DNA from 3 places in the Paracidovorax sp. genome. Region 1 is predicted to be linked to each of the others. Evidence: predicted binding sites of a transcription regulator. Region 1 holds the regulator's gene; each other region holds the start of a gene.
What was found. Region 1 encodes HrcA, which represses chaperone genes, less so after heat shock. Its sites were predicted from a motif close to TTAGCACTCNNNNNNNNNGAGTGCTAA; they were not measured.
Positions count from the first base shown of each region.

Region 2: the regulator HrcA is predicted to act here: its motif matches at 1,446-1,472, upstream of rpoH (RNA polymerase sigma factor RpoH).
Region 3: the regulator HrcA is predicted to act here: its motif matches at 1,030-1,056, upstream of AC3A84_RS10810 (co-chaperone GroES).

Region 1 is NZ_JBXYZY010000037.1:174,731-178,002, reverse strand. Features, by position in the region: gene recN (DNA repair protein RecN) at 1-371, opposite strand, end outside; gene AC3A84_RS15435 (NAD kinase) at 374-1,270, opposite strand; gene hrcA (heat-inducible transcriptional repressor HrcA) at 1,299-2,303, shown strand; tRNA gene AC3A84_RS15425 (tRNA-Ile) at 2,361-2,437, shown strand; gene AC3A84_RS15420 (hypothetical protein) at 2,742-3,005, shown strand.
Region 2 is NZ_JBXYZY010000044.1:123,275-126,546, reverse strand. Features, by position in the region: gene AC3A84_RS17980 (Bug family tripartite tricarboxylate transporter substrate binding protein) at 1-333, opposite strand, end outside; gene rpoH (RNA polymerase sigma factor RpoH) at 473-1,414, opposite strand; gene AC3A84_RS17970 (methyl-accepting chemotaxis protein) at 1,632-3,245, opposite strand.
Region 3 is NZ_JBXYZY010000027.1:319,683-322,954, forward strand. Features, by position in the region: gene AC3A84_RS10800 (Bug family tripartite tricarboxylate transporter substrate binding protein) at 1-448, shown strand, start outside; gene AC3A84_RS10805 (hypothetical protein) at 577-987, opposite strand; gene AC3A84_RS10810 (co-chaperone GroES) at 1,149-1,439, shown strand; gene groL (chaperonin GroEL) at 1,539-3,188, shown strand; gene AC3A84_RS10820 (hypothetical protein) at 3,207-3,272, opposite strand, start outside.

The DNA.
Region 1 (3,272 bases):
AGATGCCCGCCCGCGGCCCGCATCTGCGTCGCGGTGACCGGCACCCCATTGATCCAGGCCCGGCTGCGGCCCTGCAGGTCGATGGTGCGGCGCAGCAGCAGGCTGCTGCCGTCCCCCGGAATGCCGGCCTCGTCAAGCCATGGCTCTAGCGCGGCCGGGGCATCGAATTCGGCGGCCATATCGGTGCGCTCCGCGCCTTCGCGGATCACGCCGGTGTCCGCGCGACCGCCCAGCAGCAGCTGCAGCGCGTCGATCAGGATGGATTTGCCGGCGCCGGTTTCGCCGGTCAGTACGGTGAAGCCCGTCTGCAGGTCCAGTTCAAGACTTTCGACGATGACGAAATCGCGCAGCGCGATCCGCTTGAGTGCCATGCTCAGGAGCCCCCTTCATTCCAGCGCAGCTTCTTGCGCAGGGTCGCAAAGTAATTCCATCCGCGGGGGTGCAGGAAGCGCACGCGGTGCTGCGACCTGCGCACCAGGATGCGGTCGCCATGCAGCAGCGAGGCGAGCGACTGCATGTCGAAATTGGCGCTGATGTCGCGGCCGCCCACGACTTCCACCGCCACCTCCGTCGTGTCGGACAGCACGATCGGCCGGTTCGACAGCGTGTGCGGCGCGATGGGGACCAGCACCCAGCCCGGAATGGAGGGGTGCAGCATCGGCCCGCCAGCCGACAGCGAATACGCCGTGGAGCCGGTGGGCGAGGCGATGATGAGCCCGTCCGCGCGTTGGTTGGCAACGAAGTGCCCGTCCACTTCCACGCGCAGCTCCACCATGCCCGATGTCGCCCCGCGGTTGACCACCACGTCGTTCAGAGCCAGGGCCTCGAATACGCATTCGCCGCCGCGCATCACGCGCGCATGCATCAGCGGGCGCGTGTCTTCTTCGTACTCACCCTCCAGCATCGGGGTGAGCGTCGCCTCGAAGCCCTCGAGCGGAATGTCGGTGATGAAGCCCAGCCGGCCCTGGTTGATACCGATCAGCGGCGTGCCGTAGCTCGCCAGCCGACGGCCCACGCCCAGCATGGTGCCGTCGCCGCCCACCACCAGGCCCAGGTCGCACTGGCGTCCGATCGCATCCACATCCAGCACCGTATAGCCCTCTAGCCCCGTGTTCGCGGCGGTCTCCGCCTCCAGCAGCACTTCGCAATCCCGGTCCCACAGGAACCTGGCGATGCGCTCCAACACCTGGAGGGAGTCGTTGGAGGCCGCCGCTGCACTGGGGCTCTGGTACTTGCCAATGAGCGCCACGCGCCGGAAAGAAGACTTCATGCAGAAATTACATCATTAAAATGAGTCAATGCTCGATGATCGTGCCAAGTTGTTGCTGAAAGCGCTGGTGGAGCGCTATATCGCCGACGGCCAACCCGTGGGCTCGCGGACCTTGTCGCGGGCTTCGGGGCTGGAACTGTCTCCGGCGACGATCCGCAACGTCATGGCCGATCTGGAAGAGCTGGGGCTGATCGCCAGTCCGCACACCTCCGCCGGCCGCATTCCCACCGCCAAGGGCTACCGTCTGTTCGTGGACACCATGCTCACCGTACAGCGCGGGCAGCTGATGGCCCCCGAGCTGGTGCCCGAGCAGCCGCAGAAGGTCATCGCCAACGCCGCCAACCTGCTCTCCAGCCTGTCGCAGTTCGTCGGCGTGGTCATGGCGCCCCGGCGGGCGTCGGTGTTCCGGCACATCGAATTCCTGCGGCTTTCCGAGCGGCGCTTCCTGGTCATCATCGTCTCGCCCGACGGCGACGTGCAGAACCGCGTCATCTTCACCGACGCCGACTATTCGCAGTCGCAGTTGGTGGAGGCCGCCAACTTCCTCAACGCCCACTACACCGGGCTCACGATGGAGCAGGTGCGTGAGAGGCTCAAGTCCGAGGTCGATCAGCTGCGCGGCGAGATCGCCGAGCTGATGCAGGCGGCGGTCAATGCCGGGACCGAGGCGCTTACCGAATCGCAGGACGAGGTGGTCTTCTCCGGCGAGCGCAACCTGCTGGCCGTGAGCGATTTCTCCAGCGACATGGGCCACCTGCGCCGGGCCTTCGATCTTTTCGAGCAGAAGACGCAGATCCTGCGGCTGCTGGACATCTCCAGCAAGGCCGAGGGCGTGCGCATCTTCATCGGCGGCGAAAGCCACGTCGTTCCGTTCGAGGAGTTGTCCGTCGTCAGCGCTCCCTACGAGGTCGACGGCCAGATCGTCGGCACGCTGGGCGTGATTGGCCCGACCCGCATGGCCTACGACAAGATGATCCAGATCGTGGACATCACGTCGCGTCTGGTGACGAACGCACTCAGCCACCGCAAATAAGCGCGGAGTAAACACATACAATCCGTGCGTGTCTGGCCGACTGCGGCGCTGGCGCATGGGGCGTTAGCTCAGTTGGTTAGAGCAGGGGACTCATAATCCCTTGGTCGTCGGTTCAAGTCCGCCACGCCCTACCATTTTCTTGGTCTCCATCGAGTTTGCGCTGGAGCCATGTCCAGCGCAGGTTTCAGTCCCCCCTGGCATCCCATCTGCCGCACTGTTAGATGTTACGGGTGGGCTCGTCTCCGTTTGATGAAGTGTTGTCGGCTGCGCCTGCGGCCGTCCGACGCCGCAACTGCCGGGCTTCGCTTACCTGTTCATTTCCATGTTCGCCCAGCGGTGGCACGACGTGGTCCTTGGTGGACTAGAGGGGGTGCGCTCCGGGCACCCAAGCTTGCATGCTGGCGCCGGGACAAGGTGACGCTCATGGACCGAGTGCGCATGCTCGATCCGAAGCCCGATGCGGCCGTAGTCAATGAAACCCTTCGCCCTGCTATGGATCTGCTGCCCCCCTTGCATGACGCCAGCATCGCCAGCACCTGGGCCGTGGATGGGGACGGCACACCCGATGGCGTGCCGGGGATCGGGGGGGGCGTTCTGGCAGCGGGGTTTTCGGGCGACGGCTTCGGCATCCGTTGGGGTGCGGGCCACCGCATTTCTGATCTGATCCCGGTCGGCGCGCCACTTTTTGATCCTCGCCCCTAGCAGCCGCAGCGCTTGCAGGAACCAACCTACGGACAGGTGCCGGAACTCTGGGCACGCTGTGTCGCGGCGATGCGGGTACCCGGGTCCATGAGCCAGCGATGTGCCGAGCACTTCTCATCCCTCCAAGCCGGGAAAAAGCATGGGGGCTGCAAAGTTTTTCGGAGGGCCCCAAAGTTGCGCTACAATCACGCATCGGCTTTAAAGCAGCTGCCTAAAAGGCAAAAGTTAAAAAGTCGATTTTTTGAAGTAGCAAGAAAATTCATGCTA
Region 2 (3,272 bases), on a different contig from region 1:
ATCCGTTGCCTTCGCCACCGCGTCGGCGCCGACGTTGCCGCCTGCGCCCACCTTGTTCTCCACAATGACCGGCTGACCCAGGGCCTGGGCGAGCGGATCGGCAAAGGTGCGCGCCGTGAGATCGGGTGAAGAGCCGGGCGGAAAGCCCACGATGATGCGCAGTGGCCGGGTGGGCCAGCCCGGAGTGGCGGCAACGGCGCTGGGGGCCGGCGTGGCGCCAGCCTTGGTAGCGCCGCCGGCTTGCTGCGCCAGGGCGGTGGTGGCGAAGAGGGCCAGTGGCAGGGCGGTGCTGGCCAGGCTGGCAGCCAGCCAGGTACGGCGGGAAAGCTTCATGGGGTGGTATCTCCTGCGGGGCGCGGCGGGCCGCATCCCAGTGGAATGCAGGCCAGGGGCCATGAAAAAAGCGCGCAGGCCGGTAGGGTCTGCGCGCTCGATTATGGGCCGGCCCCGTGACGGAGCGGGGGCTTGCGGGTCAGGCGTATTCGGCCAGGGCCTTCTTCATTTTCTTCATGGCGGCCACTTCGATCTGGCGAATGCGCTCGGCGCTCACGCCATACACGGCTGCCAGTTCGTGCAGCGTCATGCCGCCCGAGCCATCGTCGTTCACCTTCAGCCAGCGCTCTTCCACGATGCGGCGGCTGCGGTCGTCCAGGCTCTCCAGCGCGGATGCGATGCCGTCGGTCGCCATCACGTCGCGCTGGCGGCTCTCGATCATGGCGGTGGGCTCGTGTGAGCCGTCGGCCAGGTAGGCGATGGGGCCGAAGGCCTGCTCGCCGTCATCGGAGGGAGCCGGGTCCAGCAGCACGTCGCCGCCCGACAGCCGGGTCTCCATCTCGATGACTTCCTCGCGCTTGACGTTGAGCTGTGCAGCGACGGCGTCGATCTCCTGGTCGGACAGGGTCTCGCGGTGGGTCGCTGCGTCCTGCGCGGCCGCATCGGCCTTGAAGCCTTGCTTCATCGACCGCAGATTGAAGAACAGCTTGCGTTGGCTCTTGGTGGTCGCCACCTTCACCATGCGCCAGTTTTTCAGCACGTATTCGTGGATCTCGGCCTTGATCCAGTGCATGGCATAGCTGACCAGGCGCACGCCCTGGTCAGGGTCAAAGCGCTTGACAGCCTTCATCAAGCCCACGTTGCCTTCCTGGATCAGGTCGCCATGTGGCAAGCCGTAGCCCAGATATTGGCGGGCGATGGAGACGACCAGGCGCAGGTGCGACATCACCAGGCGGCCGGCGGCCTCCACATCGTTGTTGTCCTTGAGTTGGCGAGCGTAGGTACGTTCCTCGTCAGCCGTCAGCATCGGCAGGCGGTTCACCGCCGAGATGTAAGCGTCGAGGTTGCCCAGCGGGGGGATGAGGGCCCACGGACTGGCAGGTGCCAGGGCGTTCGCAGCGGTTCCAGACTGAAGCGTCATTCCAGAAATCCTTTCTTCCATGGGTTTCACTTTAGCAGTCTGTTGGAGGGAGTGCTAAAGCGAAAGTTCCTCACCCTGCGTAGGACAGGGCTGTCTGAGAGCGTGTTGAAAGTCTTTGGCGGCGCAAACGCGTTGCCGGGAGGGGCTGCAGTGACGTCGGAGGATGGAGCGCTCCCGCTGCGGGCAGGGGGCAGCCCCCTGCGCCTTTGACCCGCTTCTAACCACGCTCCAGCGCCAGTGCTGGATGGGTAGAGCCTCCTTGCGGCGTGTGCTGCAGTGCGTGGTCCGAGCCCAGGCTGAAGGTGGACACACCACGGACCAGATCGTCCGCCTGCTTCTTCAGGCTGCCGGCGGCCGCCGCCATCTCTTCGACCAGCGCTGCGTTCTGCTGCGTGGCCTGATCCATCTGCGTGATGGACTGGCCGACCTGGCCCACGCCGGTGGCCTGTTCCACGCTGGCGGCACTGATCTCGCCCATGATGTCCGTGACGCGCTGGATGGCGCCCACCACTTCCGCCATGGTGCTGCCGGCCTGGTCCACCAGAGCCGTGCCCTGGTCCACCCGCTCCACGCTGGTGCTGATCAGGTTTTTGATCTCCTTGGCTGCGTCGGCGGAGCGGCCCGCCAGGCTGCGCACTTCGCTGGCCACCACGGCGAACCCGCGGCCCTGCTCGCCTGCACGGGCGGCTTCCACCGCCGCGTTCAGCGCCAGGATGTTGGTCTGGAAGGCGATGCCGTCGATCACCGAGATGATGTCGCTGATCTTGCGTGAGCTTTCGTTGATGCCCTTCATGGTGGTGACGACCTGATCCACCACTTGGCCGCCCCGCACCGCGACCATGGCGGCGTTCTGAGCCAGCTGGTTGGCCTGGCGGGCGTTGTCGGCGTTCTGCTGGACGGTCGAGCCCAGCTGTTCCATGGAGGCGGAGGTTTGTTCAAGGGTGCTGGCCTGGCTTTCCGTGCGTCCGCTCAGATCATGATTGCCCTGGGAGATTTCGGCGCTGGCGGTGGCCACGGCTTCGGCGTTGTGACGCACGTTGCCCACCGTCGTGCGGAGGTTCTCCCGCATATCTTCGAGCGCCAGCAGCATCTGGGCGAGCTCATCCTTGCCGGAGACGGCCGTGGCCTGGCTCAGGTCACCCTGCGACATGCGTGCGGCGGCTTCGGCGCACTCGCGGGCGCGGCGCGCGAGGTTGCCGGCCAGCATCACGGCGACGACCGCGCTCAGGGCCACCATGATCGCGAGGCCGGCAATCAGCTCGATACGGCCCCGCTGATAGGTGGCGGCGGCGAGATCGGCCGCGGTCTGGCTGCCTTTGTTGTTGATGGTGATCAGGTCGTCCAGCGCCTTATTGGCCGCGCGGTACGCCACGGCTGCGGGGCCCACGAAGATCGCCCGCACGGCGTCGATATTGTTCTCGCGGGCGTAGTTCAGCTGCTCGGGCAGGGTGGAACCGTAGTTGATCACCTGGGTGCGCACTTCCTGATAGAGCGCGCGTTCTTCCGGGGTCTCGAAAAGCGGCGCCGCGGCATCGACCGATGCAGTGAGCGCGACGCTGGCGTTCTCCACGACCTTGATGGCCTGCGGCATCGGCGAATTGGGTCCCGTGAGAATCAGGCCCAGGCGGCCGATACGCAGCGCGGACAGGTTGCGGCTGATGGCCCCGGCGGCCGCCACACTGGGCAAGGCCTTCTTGGAAATCTCTGCCGAACGTGCGTTCATGCTGGAGAGATTGGCGATGCCGAGCAGGCTGACGATGCAGGCCACGACCAGCACCAGTGCAAAGCCCGCCAGCAGCTTGGTGCGTATTGCCCAGTTATTCAAGTTCATCGTCTCGTGCCTTCAAATTCGGAATGG
Region 3 (3,272 bases), on a different contig from region 1:
CCTGCCGGCCATGACGCAGATCCCCTACAAGGGCAGCGCGCCCGCCATCCAGGACCTGGTGGGCAACCAGGTGCCCTGCCTGATCGACGCGGCCTCGCTGCTGCTGCCCTTCATCCAGGGCGGCAAGCTGCGGCCGATTCTGGTGACCGGCGTCACGCGGCTGCCCGCGCTGCCGCAGGTACCCACGGCGCAGGAACTGGGCCTCAAGAACTTCGACGTGACCGTCTTCGTGGGCCTCTGGGGCCCGCCCCGGCTGCCCGCCGACATCGCACGCCGCACCAACGCCGCCCTGGCCACGGCACTGGCCGATCCGGCCGTAGCCGGCCCTATCGCCAAGAACGGCGATCTGGTGGGCGGCGGCGGGCCCGAGCGCCTGGCCGCGCTGACGCGGGACAGCTATCAGCTCTGGGGTGATATCGCGCGGCGCAACGGCATCAAGGCAGGCTGACGCGAGGCCGCACGCCCCATGAAGGAGACACCCGGCCGCGGAGGGCCGGGCCGCATGCTTTCACACGCGGACTGCGGGAACCTGCCGCCCTCTGCTCGCCCCCACCCAGTGCGAAAGCAGGCCCCGGGTCACCACGCGCAGGCGGGTGGCGACGGGAAGGCCCTCGTCGTATCCGGCGGCCCGGGCCGGCGAAGTCGCTCTTGGAGGCGCCGCTTGCGGATGCCGCCGGCATCGCCGCGAGAGAAGACCGCCCCCAGCGAGAGGCCCTGGTCGGAGGCGACCATCTGCCGATCGACGTATTCACCACCGCCGCGGCGCATACCGCCAGAGGCCACGAGCAGCCGCCCGCAGCCCTTGGCCTGCATGCGGTTGGCCCTGCACACGACGACGCAGCTGGATGGATGGATCGAGGAAGGGATCAGGATGCGCAGCAGGTTCGACGCGGGCGGCAGCTGGTAGGTGTGTATCGCGCAGGAGGGCTGATCAGCCCCGATCCCGGCTTGCGAACGGCGACGAGCGCTTACACACCAGTCACCCATTCGTCGCACCCCATCTTGAAAATAGGACGAATGCCCGTATCATTAGCACTCGATGCCGGCGAGTGCTAACAACACACTCCGGCTGCCATCCCGGGCACCGGCCCCGAGCCGGTGTCCTCTTGTTGAGACCGCAGTCCTTTTTTGAACCAGGAGAGATGCAAATGAATCTTCGCCCCCTGCACGATCGCGTGATCGTCAAGCGCATTGAAAGCGAAACCACGACCGCCTCCGGCATCGTGATCCCCGACAACGCTGCCGAAAAGCCCGATCAAGGCGAAGTCCTGGCCGTGGGCCCCGGCAAGAAGAACGACAAGGGCGAAGTCGTCGCCCTGAACGTGAAGGTCGGTGACCGCGTTCTGTTCGGCAAGTACTCGGGCCAGACCGTCAAGGTCCACGGCGACGAGCTGCTGGTGATGAAGGAAGACGACCTGTTCGCAGTCGTCGAGAAGTAATCCTTCTCCCGCACCGCAAACACTCATATTTCCATAGCTGCTCGCGGTTGATACACAAGCGCCAGCAGCCGTTTTGAACCCAATTTTGAGGAGCCAAACATGGCAGCAAAAGACGTAGTTTTCGGCGGCGAAGCCCGCGCCCGCATGGTTGAAGGCGTGAACGTTCTGGCCAACGCGGTCAAGGTCACCCTGGGCCCCAAGGGCCGTAACGTGGTGCTCGAGCGCTCCTTCGGCGCCCCCACCGTGACCAAGGACGGCGTGTCCGTGGCCAAGGAAATCGAACTCAAGGACAAGCTGCAGAACATGGGCGCCCAGCTCGTGAAGGAAGTGGCCTCCAAGACCAACGACATCGCCGGTGACGGCACGACCACCGCCACCGTGCTGGCCCAAGCCATCGTGCGCGAAGGCTCCAAGTACGTGGCCGCCGGCCTGAACCCGATGGACCTGAAGCGCGGCATCGACAAGGCTGTCGTCGCCCTGGTGGAAGAGCTGAAGAAGGCTTCCAAGGCCACGACCACCTCCAAGGAAATCGCCCAAGTGGGTTCGATCTCCGCCAACTCCGACGAATCCGTGGGCAAGATCATTGCCGACGCGATGGACAAGGTCGGCAAGGAAGGCGTGATCACCGTTGAAGACGGCAAGAGCCTGGACAACGAGCTGGACGTCGTGGAAGGCATGCAGTTCGACCGCGGCTACCTGTCGCCCTACTTCATCAACAACCCCGAAAAGCAAGCCGCAATTCTGGACAACCCCTTCGTGCTGCTGTTCGACAAGAAGATCAGCAACATCCGTGACCTGCTGCCCACGCTGGAGCAAGTCGCCAAGGCTGGCCGTCCGCTGCTGATCATCGCAGAAGAAGTCGAAGGCGAAGCCCTGGCAACGCTGGTGGTCAACACCATCCGCGGCATCCTGAAGGTCGTGGCCGTCAAGGCGCCTGGCTTCGGCGACCGCCGCAAGGCCATGCTGGAAGACATCGCCATCCTGACGGGCGGCAAGGTCATCGCGGAAGAAGTGGGCCTCACGCTCGAGAAGGTCACGCTGGCCGACCTGGGCCAAGCCAAGACCATCGAAGTGGGCAAGGAAAACACGATCATCATCGACGGCGCCGGCGCCGCTGGTGACATCGAAGCCCGCGTCAAGCAGATCCGCATCCAGATCGAAGAAGCCACCAGCGACTACGACCGCGAAAAGCTGCAAGAGCGCGTGGCCAAGCTGGCCGGCGGCGTGGCCGTCATCAAGGTCGGTGCTGCCACCGAAGTCGAGATGAAGGAAAAGAAGGCCCGCGTGGAAGACGCCCTGCACGCTACCCGCGCTGCCGTGGAAGAAGGCATCGTGGCCGGTGGCGGCGTGGCGCTGCTGCGTGCCAAGCAAGCCGTGGGCGACAAGGTCAAGGGTGACAACGTCGATCAGGAAGCCGGCATCAAGCTGGTGCTCAAGGCCGTCGAAGCGCCCCTGCGCGAGATCGTCTACAACGCCGGCGGCGAGCCCTCGGTGGTCGTGAACAAGGTGCTGGAAGGTTCCGGCAACTTCGGCTTCAACGCCGCCAACGACACCTACGGCGACATGCTCGAGCTGGGCATCCTGGACCCCACGAAGGTCACCCGCACCGCTCTGCAGAACGCCGCTTCCGTGGCCTCGCTGCTGCTGACGACCGAAGCCATGGTCGCCGAAGCACCGAAGGACGACGCTCCTGCCGGTGGCATGCCCGACATGGGCGGCATGGGTGGCATGGGCGGCATGGGCATGTAATGCCCGGCTGAGCCTCGCTCACCACGACGAAAGGGCCGCGAAAGCGGCCCTTTTTTCTTGGGTATGCCCGTTCGTGTCGTTCGT